2 linked regions of the Endozoicomonas gorgoniicola genome follow. The protein of the gene in region 1 binds, or shares a complex with, the protein of each later gene. Links are inferred from orthologs where the notes say so. Each region holds a gene or a part of one and is shown on either strand. Other genes may lie near its edges. The genes, in order: mfd and uvrA.

The links.
Region 2: the proteins of mfd (region 1) and uvrA are in contact, whole or in part, in a crystal structure (PDB 4DFC), measured with the Escherichia coli proteins. The link is inferred for Endozoicomonas gorgoniicola from one-to-one orthologs.

What each region holds. Positions count from the first base shown.
Region 1 is NZ_JAPFCC010000001.1:1,661,364-1,670,156, reverse strand. What follows is about bases 1,381-5,408. They hold mfd (transcription-repair coupling factor), read left to right. Parts: upstream 1,381-1,749; coding sequence 1,750-5,208; downstream 5,209-5,408. Other genes in these bases: NX722_RS07585 (peptidoglycan binding protein CsiV), read left to right, coding at 5,252-5,408; NX722_RS07595 (glyceraldehyde-3-phosphate dehydrogenase), read right to left, coding at 1,381-1,473. In the rest of the region: more of NX722_RS07595, read right to left, coding at 91-1,380; more of NX722_RS07585, read left to right, coding at 5,409-6,142; NX722_RS07580 (hypothetical protein), read right to left, coding at 6,152-6,364; NX722_RS07575 (C2H2-type zinc finger protein), read left to right, coding at 6,411-7,013; NX722_RS07565 (hypothetical protein), read left to right, coding at 7,312-7,662; NX722_RS07560 (C2H2-type zinc finger protein), read left to right, coding at 7,829-8,434; NX722_RS07555 (4a-hydroxytetrahydrobiopterin dehydratase), read right to left, coding at 8,656-8,793. UniProt on the Escherichia coli protein: Couples transcription and DNA repair by recognizing RNA polymerase (RNAP) stalled at DNA lesions. Mediates ATP-dependent release of RNAP and its truncated transcript from the DNA, and recruitment of nucleotide excision repair machinery to the damaged site.
Region 2 is NZ_JAPFCC010000001.1:4,100,583-4,108,772, forward strand. What follows is about bases 2,041-5,465. They hold uvrA (excinuclease ABC subunit UvrA), read left to right. Parts: upstream 2,041-2,433; coding sequence 2,434-5,265; downstream 5,266-5,465. Other genes in these bases: NX722_RS18615 (hypothetical protein), read left to right, coding at 2,041-2,317. Outside these bases: NX722_RS18610 (MFS transporter), read right to left, coding at 1-1,161; more of NX722_RS18615, read left to right, coding at 1,358-2,040; NX722_RS18625 (helix-turn-helix domain-containing protein), read left to right, coding at 5,558-5,947; NX722_RS18630 (hypothetical protein), read left to right, coding at 6,302-6,778; NX722_RS18635 (IS66 family transposase), read left to right, coding at 6,799-8,190. UniProt on the Escherichia coli protein: The UvrABC repair system catalyzes the recognition and processing of DNA lesions. UvrA is an ATPase and a DNA-binding protein. A damage recognition complex composed of 2 UvrA and 2 UvrB subunits scans DNA for abnormalities.

The sequences.
Region 1 (8,793 bases):
GTATAGTTAAAGAATACCGGAACAACGCATAAAATATTTTAAGTATTCAGAGTGGATCCCCGCCTGCGCGGGGATGGCAATGGTCTATAGCTATGCAGGAACAATCGGATAATTAACACCCGAAATCTGCCGCAAAATCCGGTTCACCTGACAACTGTAACCGTACTCATTATCGTACCAGACGTAGAGTACACAGCGGTCACCTTCCACAATAGTCGCCTTGCTATCAACAATGCCCGCCTTGTGATTCCCCACAAAGTCACTGGACACCACTTCACTGGAGTTAACAAAATCAACCTGTTTTTGCAGCGATGAATACAGGGATGTGTCCCGCAGATACGTATTCAGTTCAGCAAGCGTCGTTGTCTGCCCCAGGTTCAGGTTCAGAATTGCCAGAGAAACATTAGGCGTAGGCACCCGTATGGCACTGCCCGTCAGTTTTCCCTTAAGTTCCGGCAGGGCTTTGGCCACCGCTTTGGCGGCACCGGTTTCGGTGATGACCATATTAAGGGCAGCGCTGCGCCCGCGACGGGAGCCTTTATGGTAGTTATCAATCAGGTTCTGGTCATTGGTATAGGAGTGAACGGTTTCCACATGCCCACTGACAACGCCGTATTGATCGTGAATAGCCTTCAGCACCGGAGTAATGGCGTTGGTGGTACAGGACGCTGCCGAGATAATTCTATCTTCCGGATCAATATCCCGGTTATTAACGCCATAGACAATATTTTTCAGGTCACCCTTACCCGGCGCAGTTAACAGGACTTTGCTGACGCCCTGACATTCAAGGTGCTGGCTGAGCCCGGCTTCATCTCGCCATACGCCGGTGTTGTCCACCACAATGGCGTTCTTGATACCATAACGGGTGTAGTCAATGCTGTCGGGAGAACTGGCATAGATCACCTGAATTGCCACACCATTGGCGTAGATGATTTCGTTATCATCATCAACACTGATCGTGCCACGGAAAGAGCCATGCACTGAATCCCGCCGTAACAGGTTAGCACGCTTATGCAGATCATTGTCAGCCTTGCCCTTGCGAACAACGATCGCTTTAAGATTAAGCCCGGCTCCGCCACCCGCCCGTTCAATCAGAATTCGTGCCATCAGCCGCCCAATACGCCCAAAGCCATAAAGCACAACATCCTGACCAGTAGCCTTGGCGGATTGCCCACTGGTAGCCAGCTCACCCAGTTCCTGCTTTATGTAATCAGAAACGGACTGTTGGCTGCCTGACGTCATATAGCCGTTCGCCAGTTTGCCTATATCAATACGACAGGAAGCCAGGTCCATCCCGTTGAGCGCCTGAAGAACAGGAAATGTATCCCTGACCGTTAATTCACTATCGTTTACCTGTCGTATAAATTTATGGGATTTCAGAATTTCTATAACAGAGCGGTTAATAATAGAACGGCCATAGACCGTTGTTACCACATTTTTATCCCGATACAACCGCCCGATCAGCGGAATCATAGATTCCGCCAGTGCCTCTCGCTCCTTCCAGTCCTGAAAATATTTATCTACCACGGTGTCGACCCTGCTGTTTATAATTCTTATCGTTATGCCGCGAGGCTTCTCGTGGTTATTATCCTGACCATAATGACAATTGGCAACATCCGGATATCACCGTTTCACAGATCTGATCATCTGTTTTTAATTTCAATACTTCAGGCTGTGATAAAAGCAGCTGAATAGCTACAATGCGCATTCACCGATGCACTTATATCAATCAGGACGTACCGTAGATTCATGTCACAGGCAAGCCTTCCTCTGCCCACCCACACGGGTGACAAAATCATCTGGGCCAACCTCGACCAGACCGCCAGTGCCTGGGCCATTGCCAGCGCTGCCAGAGAAAGCAGCAAGCCCCTGCTGGTCATCACGCCTGACTCAAACCGGGCCAACAGCCTTGAAGAGGAGCTGACGTTTTTTCTCAATGGGAACGAATCCATTAAAATCATGCATTTCCCCGACTGGGAAATTCTGCCTTACGACGCCTTTTCACCCCACCAGGACATTGTCTCCCAGCGTCTTGAAACCCTTTACCGCCTGCCTGGCTATCAGCACTGCATCCTGATTATTTCCATCACGACATTGCTGCACCGCATGAGCCCTAGAAGCTACCTGGAAGCGAATTGTCTGGTGATCAGCCGGGGCGATAACTTCCTGCTGGAACAGCGTCGCCAACAACTGGAGCAGGCGGGCTACCGTTGTGTCGACACGGTCTATGAGCATGGAGAATTTGCTATCCGTGGCGCCCTGATGGATATTTTCCCGATGGGGGCTGACCAGCCATTCCGTATCGACCTGTTTGATGATGAGATCGATACCCTGCGCGCCTTTGACCCTGAAAGCCAGCGCTCAACCGAACAAGTCGACAGTATCGAGCTACTGCCCGGCCATGAATTTCCCATGGATAAAGCCGCCCGGGACCAGTTTCGCAGCCGCTTCCGGGACACATTTGACGTGGATTACCGGGAATGCCCGCTCTATCAGGATATTGGCCAGGGCATGGCAAGTCCGGGCATGGAATATTACCTGCCACTATTCTTTGAACAGACAGCAACCCTGCTTGACCATATCCCGGAACAGACCATCGTCGTTCAGTGTCAGGGGGTTCAGGAGGCTCTGCAGCATTTCTGGAAAGATGTTAATGAGCGTTATGAAAACCGTAAGGTTGACCCACTGCGCCCCTTACTGCCTCCGCACCGGGTATTGATGCCGCCGGAAGAGTTGAATGCAAAACTGATGGATTACGGTCGAGCCCGACTCGATACAGACCGCGTTAAAGAACAACAGGGGCGCTATAACCTCAGTCATTTACCACTGCCTGAGCTGACACTGAATGCCAGAACTGATAATCCTCTGGCACCGTTGGAAACCTTTATCGCCTCCGGCCCGCGTATCCTTCTGGTGGCAGAAAGCGCCGGTCGTCGTGAAGTGCTACTGGAAATGCTGGCCCAGAACCAGATTAAACCAGTGGAGTTTGCCAACTGGTCAACGTTCCTCGGCCATAGCGAAACACTGGGAATCACTCTCGGCTCTCTGGAAGCAGGGCTGCATCTGTCAGAACCGGATGTCGCACTGATCCCTGAAGCTCTGCTGCTGGGGCAGCGGGTTATGCAGAAAAGACGCCGTCGTGGTGACAGTGATTACCAGACCGATCAGGTGATTCGAAACCTGACCGAACTGCGCGAAGGTGCGCCTGTTGTACATATTGATCACGGCGTGGGACGCTATCGAGGTTTGCAGACGCTGTCCGTTGATGCTCAGGAAGCGGAATTTGTAACTCTGGAGTACGCCAGCGAGGCAAAACTCTACGTCCCCGTCGCATCTCTGCACCTGATTGCCCGTTATACCGGTACAGACGATGAGCTAGCCCCCCTGCATCGTTTAGGCAGCGAACAGTGGACCAAAGCCCGTCGTAAAGCCGCCGAAAAAGCCCGGGACGCCGCCGCTGAACTGCTCGACATTTATGCCCGCCGGGAAGCCCGGCAGGGGTTTGCCTTTGACTCCCCGGATCAGCAATACCATGCCTTCAGCGCTGGTTTCCCGTTCGAGGAAACACCAGATCAGCAACAGGCTATCGAATCGGTGATTAAAGACATGACGGCCATCCAGCCCATGGACAGACTGGTCTGTGGTGATGTGGGCTTTGGTAAAACCGAAGTGGCAATGCGGGCTGCCTTTATGGCGGTTCAGAGCGGCAAACAGGTGGCGATTCTGGTACCCACCACACTGTTGGCACAACAACATTATGAAAGTTTCCGGGATCGTTTTGCTGACTGGCCGGTGGAAATGGATGTGATCTCCCGGTTCCGTTCAGCAAAACAGGTGCAGGGGCTGAAAGAAAAACTGCAGGAAGGGAAGATCGACATCATTATCGGTACCCATAAGATTTTGCAGGGCGACCTGCATTTCAAAAACCTTGGGTTACTGATTATTGATGAAGAACACCGTTTTGGTGTACGCCACAAAGAAAAGCTGAAGTCTCTGCGTTCCGAAGTGGACATTCTCACACTGACTGCTACGCCAATACCCAGAACCCTGAATATGGCTATGTCCGGCATCCGGGATCTGTCGATTATTGCCACCCCTCCCGCCAAACGCCTGTCAGTAAAAACCTTTGTGCGTCAGCACGATAACCAGTTGATAAAAGAAGCCGTTCTGCGTGAGCTGCTCCGTGGCGGTCAGGTGTACTGCCTTCACAACGAAGTTTCCAGCATTGAAAAAGCCGCTGAAGATTTGCAGGCATTGATACCGGAAGCGCGTATCGGCATTGGTCACGGTCAGATGCGCGAGCGGGAGCTGGAACAGGTGATGTCCGATTTTTACCACAAACGTTTCAATATTCTGGTGTGTACCACCATTATTGAAACCGGTATTGATGTCCCCAGCGCCAACACCATTATCATCCATCGCGCAGATAAATTTGGACTGGCACAGTTGCACCAGTTAAGAGGCCGGGTCGGTCGTTCCCACCACCAGGCGTATGCCTACCTGATGACGCCATCACCGAAATCCATGACCAGAGATGCTATCAAGCGGCTCGATGCCATTTCCGATGCCCAGGACCTGGGAGCCGGATTTATGCTGGCATCTAACGATCTGGAAATTCGTGGTGCCGGTGAGTTACTGGGTGAAGACCAGAGTGGTCAGATTCAGAGCGTCGGCTTTACCCTGTATACCGAAATGCTGGAAAAAGCGGTTAATGCTATTCGCCTGGGTGAAACCCCTAACCTCGATAAACCTCTGCAACAGGGAACCGAGGTGAATCTGCGTCTCCCTGCCCTGTTGCCGGAAGATTATATTCACGATGTTCACAACCGCCTGATTCTCTACAAACGCATTGCTGCTGCCGGTTCAGACAATGACTTGAAAAGCCTTCAGGTGGAGTTGATTGACCGCTTTGGCCTCCTGCCAGAGCAGGCCAAAAACCTGTTCCGACAGACCCGTATCCGTCTGACTGCTGAGAAACTGGGGATTATCAAGCTGGACGCTGGAGAAAACAGTATCCGGATCGAGTTTGAAGATCAGCCTAAAGTGGATCCGCTGGCAATTATTCAGATGATCCAGGCTGATCCTCATCTCTACAAACTGGAAGGTAGCAGTGTCTTCAAGTACAGTGGCGCTATAAATGGAGCCATGGAACAACCTGAGCAGCGCTTCGCTACGGTTGAAAGCCTGCTGCAGAGGCTGACAGGATAATACCTGTCAGCTGTAACTCTCGGAAACCCCGTTAATGATACGAATGTTCAAAATTATCCTGAAACCTTTACTGTTGCTGGCAGCACTGCCAGCCATCAGCCATGCCCGCGATGCCGAGCCACAGCGATGGTTTCAGGCGGACATGGTAGTCTTTGTCAACCTGAACAGTATGAATGGTGCTGAGCAGTGGCCCAAAATCAGCCCTTATACTATTCCGGCCAATGCCATCAAACTGCGTAGTCCGGATGCACTTAACTCTGCACCGGGCATCAACGACCTGTTGCGCCTGCACAAACAGGATCGGGAGAAAGCCCTGCCCGATCTGGAACGGGAAGCCTTTGTGTCCCTGCCAAGGGAGGCTCATGTACTGCTTAAACAGGGAAATACGATTGATACAGCCAATGATTACAAGGTGATCAGCCGGATGGCGTGGATTATGCCACTGGAAGATGATTCCAGAAGCAAGCCCATCAAAATCCGGGCTTACAGCAACACCGGCAAGCCCAGTCTGCTGGAGGGTTCGGTCAGCATCAGTTCCAGCCGCTTTCTGCATGCGGATGTCAACCTGTGGTACAGCGAGCTGAGCAGGGAAGCCCTCTCGGACCAGCTACTGAATGTTACAAACGATATAGACAGTGAAAACCCACAGACAGTGAAGAATGGAAAAGCTAAACCCGACATTCGCCGTGACCTGCAATTGGTGATGGACCCATCGGGTACACCTATGAAAATAACCCGCAACTTCCAGTTGCGGGAAAGCCGCCGGATTCGAAATACACGACAAATTCAGTATCTTGACAGTCCGGTACTGGGTGTACTGATCAAACTCACACCTTACGACGTTCCGGAGGTTCCGCTGCTGCCTGATATCGAATCTTCCAGACAGCCTGAGCCGGTACTTGGACTGCTGCCGGGCCTGAACCTGGAAGGCTGACCGGGAATATCATTCCACTTGCTGCCCGGAGCGATTCGGGTAGCGCCCTTCAGTCTGTCTGTTCACCTGCTCCAGCTCCTCTTCAGTCAATGCGCGATAGTCCCGGGGATAAGGCCAGCCATCACTGGTGAATGGGGCAATGTCATCTGCGACCGCCTGATGGATGGTCAGAGAACAATACAGAAGAACCAGCAACCCTGGGCAATAATACCTATATCCCATCGTTGAACAGTTAAATCCTATTGGTGACATTTAAGCAGGTTATATCATGCCAGACTATAGATGCGTGTTGTGCAATAGACAGTTTTCACATGGTGGTGATTTCCATAAACACATGAAAACCCATTCCGGTGAAAAGACCGAGGTTTGCCAGACCTGTGGGAAGAAATTTGGCGTTAAAGGCAACTTGACCAGGCACATGAAAACCCATGAAGACATAAGAAAGTTTCCCTGCCCGGTCTGTGGAATATTTTTTACCCGGGGAGAGCATGTCACGAGACATATAAAGGCTCGCCATCAAAAGCCGGCTGCCACGGTTTCCGTACAAGTCCTGGAAAGAGGAGGAGCTGTCGGAACAATCAGATCAACAACCCAAACATTCAGCACCTCCCAGACACAAACTACCATCAGTAATGTCAGCTCAAACATTGGAGAGGCTCAGATCGTTACTCAGGCAAGCAGTTCGGTAGTCACAACCACTGTAACGCAACAAGGAGAAACCATCAGTCATTTCGAAAGCAGACAAGAGGCGGCCGTAGCACTTCTGCGGCTGGCTGGGCAGGGAGAACAAGCGGCAGCCGAAGCACTTCTTCAGTTGGAGGGGCAGGGAGATCAAGAGGCGGCTGAAACACTTCTGCAGCTGGGGGAATAAGTAACAGTTAAATCCTATTGGTGACATTTAAGCAGGTTTTATCATGCCAGACTATAGATGCAATGTGTGCAATAGACAATTTGTATATGGTGCTGCTTTCAACAAACACATGAAAGCCCATTCCGATCAAAAAACGGATGCTTGCCCGACCTGTGGGAAGAAATTTGGCTTGAAACACAACTTGACCAGGCACATGAAAACCCATGAAGACATAAGAACCTCCTTTCCCTGCCCAATCTGTGGAAAATTTTTTACCCGGGGAGAGCATGTCACGAGACATATAAAGGAAGTCCATAAAATGTCGACTGCCACTGTTTCCGTACAAGTCCGGGAAGGAGGAGGAGCTGTCGGAACAATCAGATCAACAACCCAGGCATTCAGCACCTCCCAAACACAAACTACCGTCAGTCATGTCAGCTCAAACATTGGAGAGGCTCAGGTCGTTACTCAGGCAAGCGGTTCGGTAGTCACAACCACTGTAACGCAACAAGGAGAAACCATCAGTCATTTCGAAAGCAGACAAGAGGCGGCCGTAGCACTTCTGCGGCTGGCTGGGCAGGGAGAACAAGCGGCAGCCGAAGCACTTCTTCAGTTGGAGGGACAGGGAGATCAAGAGGCGGCTGAAACACTTCTGCAGCTGGGGGAATAAGTAAATCCTGCTCTAGCCATCACTGGTGAATGGGGCAATGTCATCTGCGACCGCCTGATGAATGGTCAGAAAACAATACAGAAGAACCAGCAACCTTGAACAATAATACTGATATCCCATCGTTGAACAGTTAAATCCTATTGGTGACATTTAAGCAGGTTTTATCATGCCAGAGTATAGATGCGATGTGTGCAATAGACAGTTTAGACATCGTGGTAATTTCAACCAACACATGAAAGCCCATTCCAGTCAAAAGATCAAGATTTGCCAGACCTGTGGGAAGAAATTTGGCTTAACAAGAAGCTTGACAAGGCACATGAAAACCCATGAAGACATAAGAACCTCCTTTCCCTGCCCAATCTGTGGAAAATTTTTTACCCGACAAGAGCATGTCAGGAGACATATAAAGAAAGTCCATGAAAAGCCGACTGCCACGGTTTCCGTACAAGTCCGGGAAGGAGGAGGAGCTGTCGGAACAATCAGATCAATAACCCAGTCATTCAGCACCTCCCAAACACAAACTACCGTCAGTAATGTCAGCTCAAACATTGGAGAGGCTCAGGTCGTTACTCAGGCAAGCGGTCCGGTAGTCACAACCACTGTAACGCAACACGGGGAAACCATCAGTCATTTCGAAAGCAGACAAGAGGCGGCCATAGCACTTCTGCGGCTGGCTGGGCAGGGAGAACAAGAGGCAGCCGAAACACTTCTTCAGCTGGAGGGGCAGGGAGATCAAGAGGCGGCTGAAACACTTCTACAGCTGGGGGAATAAGTAAATTCTGTTCGTCATTCTCTTATCCTTTCTTTTTTTAAGACCCATAGTTTTTAAGAAACATAGTTTTTAAGACCCATAGTCGCCCTGAAAACAGAATGGTACTTCCCCCGACAGGTTGTGAATTTCATATCGGGCTGAGATTTAGCATTGCCAGAAATGCTGGTTTAATTAATAACGCCTGTTCATAGCCAGAACAGGCAGGTAATGGCGGTAAGCTCCTAACTCTGTTTTTTTAATAGTTCGTAGAGCTGATCACATTTTTCTGCCAGTTCACGGTCGACCGCAAGAATACCAGAGCCCTGGTCCGACTCATGAGTCCCCCAGGCAATGGTCAGACTGCCCCACTCCAGCACCAT
Region 2 (8,190 bases), 2.4 Mb from region 1 along the record:
GGGATGTTTCATGGTAACAGACAATAGCCACCAGAGTGCAGTGGGAATTGCACAGACCATCAACACCCCGTTCAGTCCCCAGTACTCATAACCCCAACCAGATAAAACCCCGCCCAGGGCTGCCCCGGAAAACTGGCAGGTTGAGTACAGTCCCATGGTGGTACCACGGGTGCCAGCAGGGGATAACTTGCTGGCCAGTGAAGGCAGAGACGCCTCCAGAAAATTAAAACCGGCGAAGAATACCAGTAATCCAGAAATCAGCAACCAGCGATGCTCCCCCGCTTGAGCCATAAACACCATCGACACTAACAGCAGCGTAACCGCCGTTACAAAACACTGTTTCAACCGCCGTTGTTTTTCGCTGTAGATGATGAAGGGGATAATCACCAGAAAAGAGCCCAGCAACCCCACCAGATACACCCCGCCATGAGATGCACGGGGGATGTTCATGGTACTTTCGAGTTCACGGGGCAGAAACACAAATAGCCCCATAACGATGAAATGCAGGGTAAAAATGCCAACCATCAAACGCAACAATTCAACGTTATGCAGAACTTGTCGGACGCTTTTTTTTCTGACGGATGAATTCAGATCCTGCCGCCGTGTCGTCGCTGAAGGAACGACCAGCAACACAATCAAAATGCCCACACCTGCCAGCCAGGCATTACTGAGGAACAGTCCTGACAGCCCCCAGCCCGCAGCAATAGAGGGTCCGAGCATCATGGCGAGACAAAAGGACAAACCGATTCCCATACCAAAAATCGCCATGGAACGGGTACGGTATTGTTCACGAGTCAGGTCTGCCAGCAGCGCAGTCACCGCTCCGGCGATGGCGCCACAACCCTGCAGGACCCGCCCCAGGATCACCCCCTGAATCGATCCGGCATAAGCAGCCACCAGGCTCCCTGCCACAAACAGTAACAAACCGGCAATAATAATTTTTTTACGCCCCACCCGGTCTGACAGCCAGCCAAACGGTATCTGCAATAACGCCTGACTGAAGCCATAAGCCCCAATCGCCAGCCCCACCAGCAAGGGCGTTGCACCTTCGAGCTGATCGGCATACAGCGCCATCACAGGCAGAACCATAAACAGTCCGAACATGCGGAACATAAATACCAGAGACAGAGAGAGAGATGCTTTGATTTCCTGACCAGACATTACTGACTTCTTATAACTTTTTTCCAGTAACGGCAAGTTTATCAGGAAATACCGAAAACAAGTTCACAAATAGCAAAATAATCGACCCCGTACTTGTGCATTCATTCATCCTGTCGGGCAATTTTTTCCCACACTTCCCTCTGTCTCAACTATTTTTTTCACTGGTTAATATCAAAACTGAAGGGAATGAGTATTTATGACGTACCCAAAAACAGCACCTTTTTTTCAGTTCAGAAAAAGCCTGCTCATTATTCTGCTCTGTCTGGTCACAGTCACTCCAACTCAACAGGCCCATGCCAATAAAAGCCTTATTATTCCTGCAGCGCTTACCTTAGCAGTAGCGGGAATATACTTTCTGACAGAATACCACCTCGGTTATGACAATGGCTTTGAAGAGAGCATGACCCTGCTTCCGGCAATCACCTATCAGGTTGATTCCACTAACAGTCATAAAAACGGTGGCTCTGAAGTAATACTCACTCCTAAGATAATTCGCGGACAGTACATTAAACCAATACGCTCTGAGCGAACCGTTATGCAATTTGCAGGGCGTGCTGTCTGTTCACCAATTACAAACACCAAAGGCACATCAGTTGACCTGAGTGACCTCAACAGACAGTGCCGGGAATGGTTCAATGACCATACGATGAAGTTCCCTCATCAGGCGCTGGGAGTAAAAATAGACCAACTCGATACCCTTTTACTGCCTAAGCTGGTTTACAACGTCAACACAAAAAAGCTGGACCTTCTCGCCACTCCGGTTTCTTTCGTTAAACAGGATGGCAGTCCCTCCAGTGTAAATTCCGCCATAACCAGAAGTGAAACAAAGTGGCAACGATTATCGCCGTCTTTCCCGGAACTGGACAACCTGTCCTTAGAGGAGAAAAAGGAACTGCATATCTGCCATCACGCTCCGGAACTGTCGAAAATGCAACACCCTCTGGAAAGCGCCGATCACCATTACTATTACGACTTTCCCGTTCCTGGCATTTCACACCTTCATAAAACCAGCCATGAATTCTTCATTGCTACCCAGTATTCCAAACTATTAGGAAACTGGGGGTATTACTGGGTCATTGATGCCCCCTGGCCAAACGGTTATCGAAATCTGACATTCGCTAAAACCAAATACATCGATCCGTCGCAGCCTCTATAAATGCAGCCTCTATAAATATCGGCGGCAGACCATGCTCGATAAAATTCAATACAGCTCCACACAATGTTTGTTTTATACTCCTCCGTTGGTTTAATGCCCACGCAGAGGAGCAGGCAGTGGACAAAATTACGGTACAGGGCGCAAGAACGCATAACCTGAAGAACATCGATCTGGAAATGCCAAGAGACAGCCTGATCGTGATAACGGGTCTGTCTGGCTCAGGTAAGTCTTCACTGGCGTTCGATACCCTGTACGCTGAAGGCCAGCGCCGCTACGTTGAATCCTTGTCAGCCTATGCCCGCCAGTTTCTGTCGATGATGGAAAAGCCGGATGTCGACCATATAGAAGGTCTTTCACCGGCAATTTCTATCGAACAAAAGTCCACCAGTCACAACCCTCGCTCGACAGTGGGTACCATTACTGAAATATACGACTACCTGCGTCTGCTCTTTGCCCGTACCGGCATTCCGCGCTGCCCAAAACACCACCAACCACTGGAAGCCCAGACAGTCAGCCAGATGGTCGACCAGGTTCTTGCTATCCCGGAAGGCACCAAACTGATGCTTCTGGCTCCGGTGGTCAGGGATCGAAAAGGTGAACACCTGCATGTATTCAATGAACTGAAAACCCAGGGTTTTATCCGCGCCCGTATCAACGGCATTGTCACCGACCTCGACAACCCTCCGGCTCTGGACAAGAAAAAGAAGCACACTATTGAAGTGGTGGTTGACCGTTTCAAGGTGCGCGACGATCTGCAACTGCGTCTGGCTGAGTCCATTGAAACCGCGCTGGAACTGACCGACGGACTGGTGTCGGTGAGCTATATGGACGGTGAGCAGGACGACGTCGTTTATTCCGCACGCTTTGCCTGTCCGGAATGTGGTTACAGCATCAATGAGCTGGAACCCCGAATGTTCTCCTTTAACAACCCGGCAGGAGCCTGCCCTGGCTGTGACGGTCTGGGCATTAAACAGTTCTTCGACCAGGACCGTATTGTTCAGCACCCCGAGTTAACGCTGGCAGAAGGTGCAATCCGGGGCTGGGACAGACGCAGTGTTTATTACTTCCACATGCTGAAATCTCTGGCAAAACATTACGGATTTAATATTGATACGGCATTTGATGACCTGACTGCCAAACAGCAGGAAACCATCCTGTACGGCTCCGGTGATGAACAGATTGATTTCAGTTATGTTAATGACCGTGGCGATATCTATAAAAAGCGTCATCGCTTTGAAGGCATCATCCCGAATTTTGAACGACGCTTCCGCGATACTGAGTCTCAGGCTGTGCGGGATGAGCTGTCGAAATACCTGAGTACCCAGAACTGTCCGGGCTGTAAAGGTTCGCGTCTGCGTCTGGAATCCCGCAATGTCTTTGTGCAGGAAGAAACCCTGCCAGAGCTGGTGAAGCTACCTGTTGAGCGAGCCCTGACGTATTTCAACGAACTGAAACTGCCGGGCAACCGGGGAGAAATTGCTGAAAAAATCCTGAAGGAAATTTGTGAACGTTTAAACTTTCTGGTCAACGTTGGCCTGAATTACCTGACCCTGGATCGCAGCGCCGATACCCTGTCGGGTGGTGAAGCCCAGCGTATCCGCCTTGCCAGCCAGATTGGTGCCGGACTGGTGGGTGTTATGTATATTCTTGACGAACCCAGTATCGGACTGCATCAGCGGGATAATGAGCGCTTACTGAACACCCTGACCCGACTGCGCAACCTTGGCAATACAGTCATTGTCGTAGAGCATGATGAAGATGCTATTCGTATGGCAGACCATGTGATTGATATTGGTCCGGGGGCGGGCATTCACGGGGGAGAAATTATCGCCCAGGGTTCTCCCCAACAGGTCATGGATAATGAACAGTCCCTGACTGGTCAGTACCTGTCAGGTACTAAAGCCATAGCAATTCCGGAAAACCGCACACCAAGGGACAAGAAAAAAACGCTAAAGCTCTCCGGCTGCTCCGGCAACAACCTCAAAAACGTCACGCTGGAAATTCCTGTCGGATTGATGACCTGTGTCACTGGCGTTTCCGGCTCCGGTAAGTCAACCCTGATCAACAGTACTCTTTACCCGATTTGTGCAACTGAGCTGAACAAGGCGACAACCCTCACCCCGGCGTCGTACAAAAAAATCACCGGCATGAGTCATTTCGACAAATGCATTGATATTGACCAGAGCCCGATTGGCCGTACACCACGCTCCAATCCCGCCACCTACACTGGCATATTCACCGCGATTCGTGAACTGTTTGCCGGTACCCAGGAAGCCCGCTCCCGGGGGTATAAACCTGGTCGTTTCAGCTTCAACGTCAAAGGCGGACGCTGCGAAGCCTGTCAGGGTGATGGTGTAATCAAGGTAGAAATGCATTTTCTGCCGGATATCTACGTTCCCTGTGACGTCTGCAAGGGAAAGCGTTACAACCGTGAAACCCTTGATGTTAAATACAAGGGTAAGAGCATTGATGAAGTGCTGAACATGACCGTGGAAGAAGCACTGGAATTTTTCGAAGCCATTCCCGCTATTAACCGCAAACTGCAGACACTGATGGACGTTGGCCTGTCGTATATTCATCTGGGGCAGAATGCGACAACCCTGTCTGGCGGTGAAGCCCAGCGGGTCAAACTGGCCAAAGAGCTGTCCAAGCGTGATACCGGCAAGACCATGTATATTCTGGACGAACCAACGACCGGCCTGCACTTCCACGATATACAACAGCTGCTTAATGTTCTGCACCGTTTACGGGATCATGGTAATACTGTCGTTGTGATAGAACACAATCTGGATGTGATTAAAACCGCAGACTGGATTGTGGATCTTGGGCCGGAAGGTGGTGATGGCGGTGGTGAAATCATTGCCACGGGTACGCCTGAAGCTGTTGCTGAGATGGATAGTTCCCACACAGGGCGTTTCCTGAAGCCCATGCTACCCCTGATGCAATAACGATTGATACCTCTTAACCGAAACAGCAATTACTGTTGTTTCGGTCATTTCTCTTTCTAAAGGACTCATCATAGATCATCAGTGTTGCAGATGCCCCGAATGATAGATGTCTATCGAAAATAAAGATGTAAGCATAATAAATTATGGTTCTAAAGATTTTAGGTTATCAGCTAGTTGTTGACAGGATTACTTTTTTATAGCAGGCTGTACACAATTTCGATGTTTGGGGAATATATCTGTGCGTACTACTACTTACGCGTCAATCATATCTGTATTGATTATGCACTACCGAATGGAGCTTGGTTTCAGCAAAATCAAGTTTTCAGATTGGTTAGGGCTATCGCCATCAACCTGGGGAAAAATTGAAAATGGGGAAATACAATTTTCTATAAACACTCTTTATCGCTTTAAAGAAAGAAGTGGTTTTAATACCTGGTGTATTATAGCGGTAGGTGATTACTATGAGTCAATTCTTAAAGAAAATCAGTGGGAGATCGTAAACCAGCTAGAAGGTGATGATTTATTATTAATTAAAGCTAAAGAGTATTACAAAGAATTTGATGTCTATGGTAATAAATTAAATAGTTTAAGTGCAGAAAATAGTAGTGAGTATATTCCTATTTTATTTACTGGAATGATGAATAAAAAAGTAGCTCCTATCTTTCAAAAAATATGCGAATAAAAAGTTAAATCTATATATTCGGTCATATGAAATTAAATATTCCTACTTTATTAGACTATCTCTATGAAAGACTCAACAGTAGAGGCGTAGTTAGTTATACAAATCGTACCTTCTAAGTAAGCTATTGCACTGGCAATCTGGACACCAGACCCGTGTTGGATTTCCTTGCAATTGCCAACTATTAATCGTCATTCCGCCTTAGTCTGATGTTTAGCTTGCCATGCTCATTACGGTATTTAGAAGGTGCCATTGGTATTATGTGATCAGGGTTATGACTCAACAATATCATCTGAGCAATAAGTCAGTAGGTATTTTTAACAAATTAATAAGGTTCTGAGTTCAGGTTGAATCAATATGCATTCTTTACGTTTCAAAGAGAATTATAAACTCCATCTCACAATGGCCTTTACAGCTCTCAAAATCAACTTTTTTTGTGGAGTTATGGTAATCGGGTTTCCAGAGCTAGACATAATTCCCACAATAAAATCAATTTCGATTTATCTTAGTTTTGCGTCAGTAATTTTAATGAATATATCATCACTTTCATTTTATTTATATGCTAAAAGGAAAAAAGACATCAATATTGCTGTTGCTTTGGGGGTTGAAATTGGAGCTGTCAGTTTACTATTTATTGGACTTCCCATAATTCTCGAGCAACTTATAATAATAGATTTTTCTACCTGCACGGTAATAAGTACAATATTTTTTTCTAATATTTACATGGGAATAGCCCCACTTATCACTGTTTATTTGGTAGATCGCAAAAAAAAACGTAACTGCTCAAAATTGACTGGCAAATCAACCTCTACAGGTCAAAGAAAGTTATCCTGATCTTTCGTATATTTCACCGTATGCACCTGCCTGACTCACTATTCTCCAGTACAGACAATGAACAGTTGCGTTCATTCGTCAAAAACCTTCTCGACACGGTCGAGAAGCAATCTGTGCAAATTGAAAGGCAGCGCGTTCAGATCGAACAGCTGGTCGAAGAGAACGAACAGCTTCGAGCAGAAATTCGCCACCTGAAGAAGCACAAGGGCAAGCCTAAAATCAGGCCTAATGTCTCGGACAAGGGCGATGATCAGGAAGACAGCTCTTCTGCGGAAGACACTGATCAGGCTGCCGGGAAAAGTGACACTGATCGTCCGCCGAAAAGTAAACGACCACGATCACAAGAAGCCGGTGAAACCGCTGCACCACCAATGACTGTTGACCGAGAGGAAATCTGTTCAATCGCTGCTCCCGGTGAGAACTGGCGCTTCAAGTGCTATATCGACTTTTTCCATACTGAGCTGGACTTGCGTTTTGTCACTACTCGCTACAGGCGTGAGTATTACACAACTCCGGAAGGCGGGGTGTCAGCCCCGCTACCTGATCATGTGAAAGACCGTTTTGGCGACAACCTGAAAGCCCATCTGCTGGATTTTTATCATTCATGCAGTACGACACAGCCACTACTGCTATCTTGGCTGCACGACCATGGATGCTCAATATCAGAAGGTTCCCTGAGCAACATCCTGACGAAAGGCCATGATATTTTCCACCAGGAAAAAGAAGAATTGCTGGAAGCAGGGCTGACTTGCTCTGATTATCTCCAGGCCGACGACACAGGTGCTCGCCACCAAGGAAAAAACGGCTACTGCCTGTTTATCGGCAACCCTTATTTTTCCTACTTCCATAGCAGCGACAGTAAGAGCAGGATTAATTTCCTGGGCTGTCTGCAAGGGCAGCAGCGGCTTTATCTTCTCAACGACGTTGCCATTGACTACATGGAGAATCAGGTTGATGTGTCGAAGAAGTGGATCACTGCGCTATCCGAATGCGGCGAGAAGCGTTTCTCAACAGAAGAAGAGTGGGAGAGCTTCCTTAACAGCATTGGTTGTGCTGCCCCGCAACAAAGGCGCTGGGCGACAGAGGGTGTTTTAAAGGCCGCATTGATGCTCAATCATCGCCTTGAGAACCTGATTATCCATAGCGATGGAGCCCGGCAGTTTGATACAGCCTTTCAGCATTCGCTGTGTTGGTACCATGCGGGAAGAAACATGGACAAGCTGATACCGGCCAATGACCTGGAACGAGCCGCCCGTGACACCGTGCAGGATCAGTACTGGTGCCTCTACGACGACATTGAGGCCTACCAGAAAAAACCAACGGACAAGGAGAAACAGAAGCTCTACCAGGAGTTTGATCGTTGGGTAACACAGCGGGTTGACTACCCTGCCTTGCAGGCTGAGTTGGGCAAA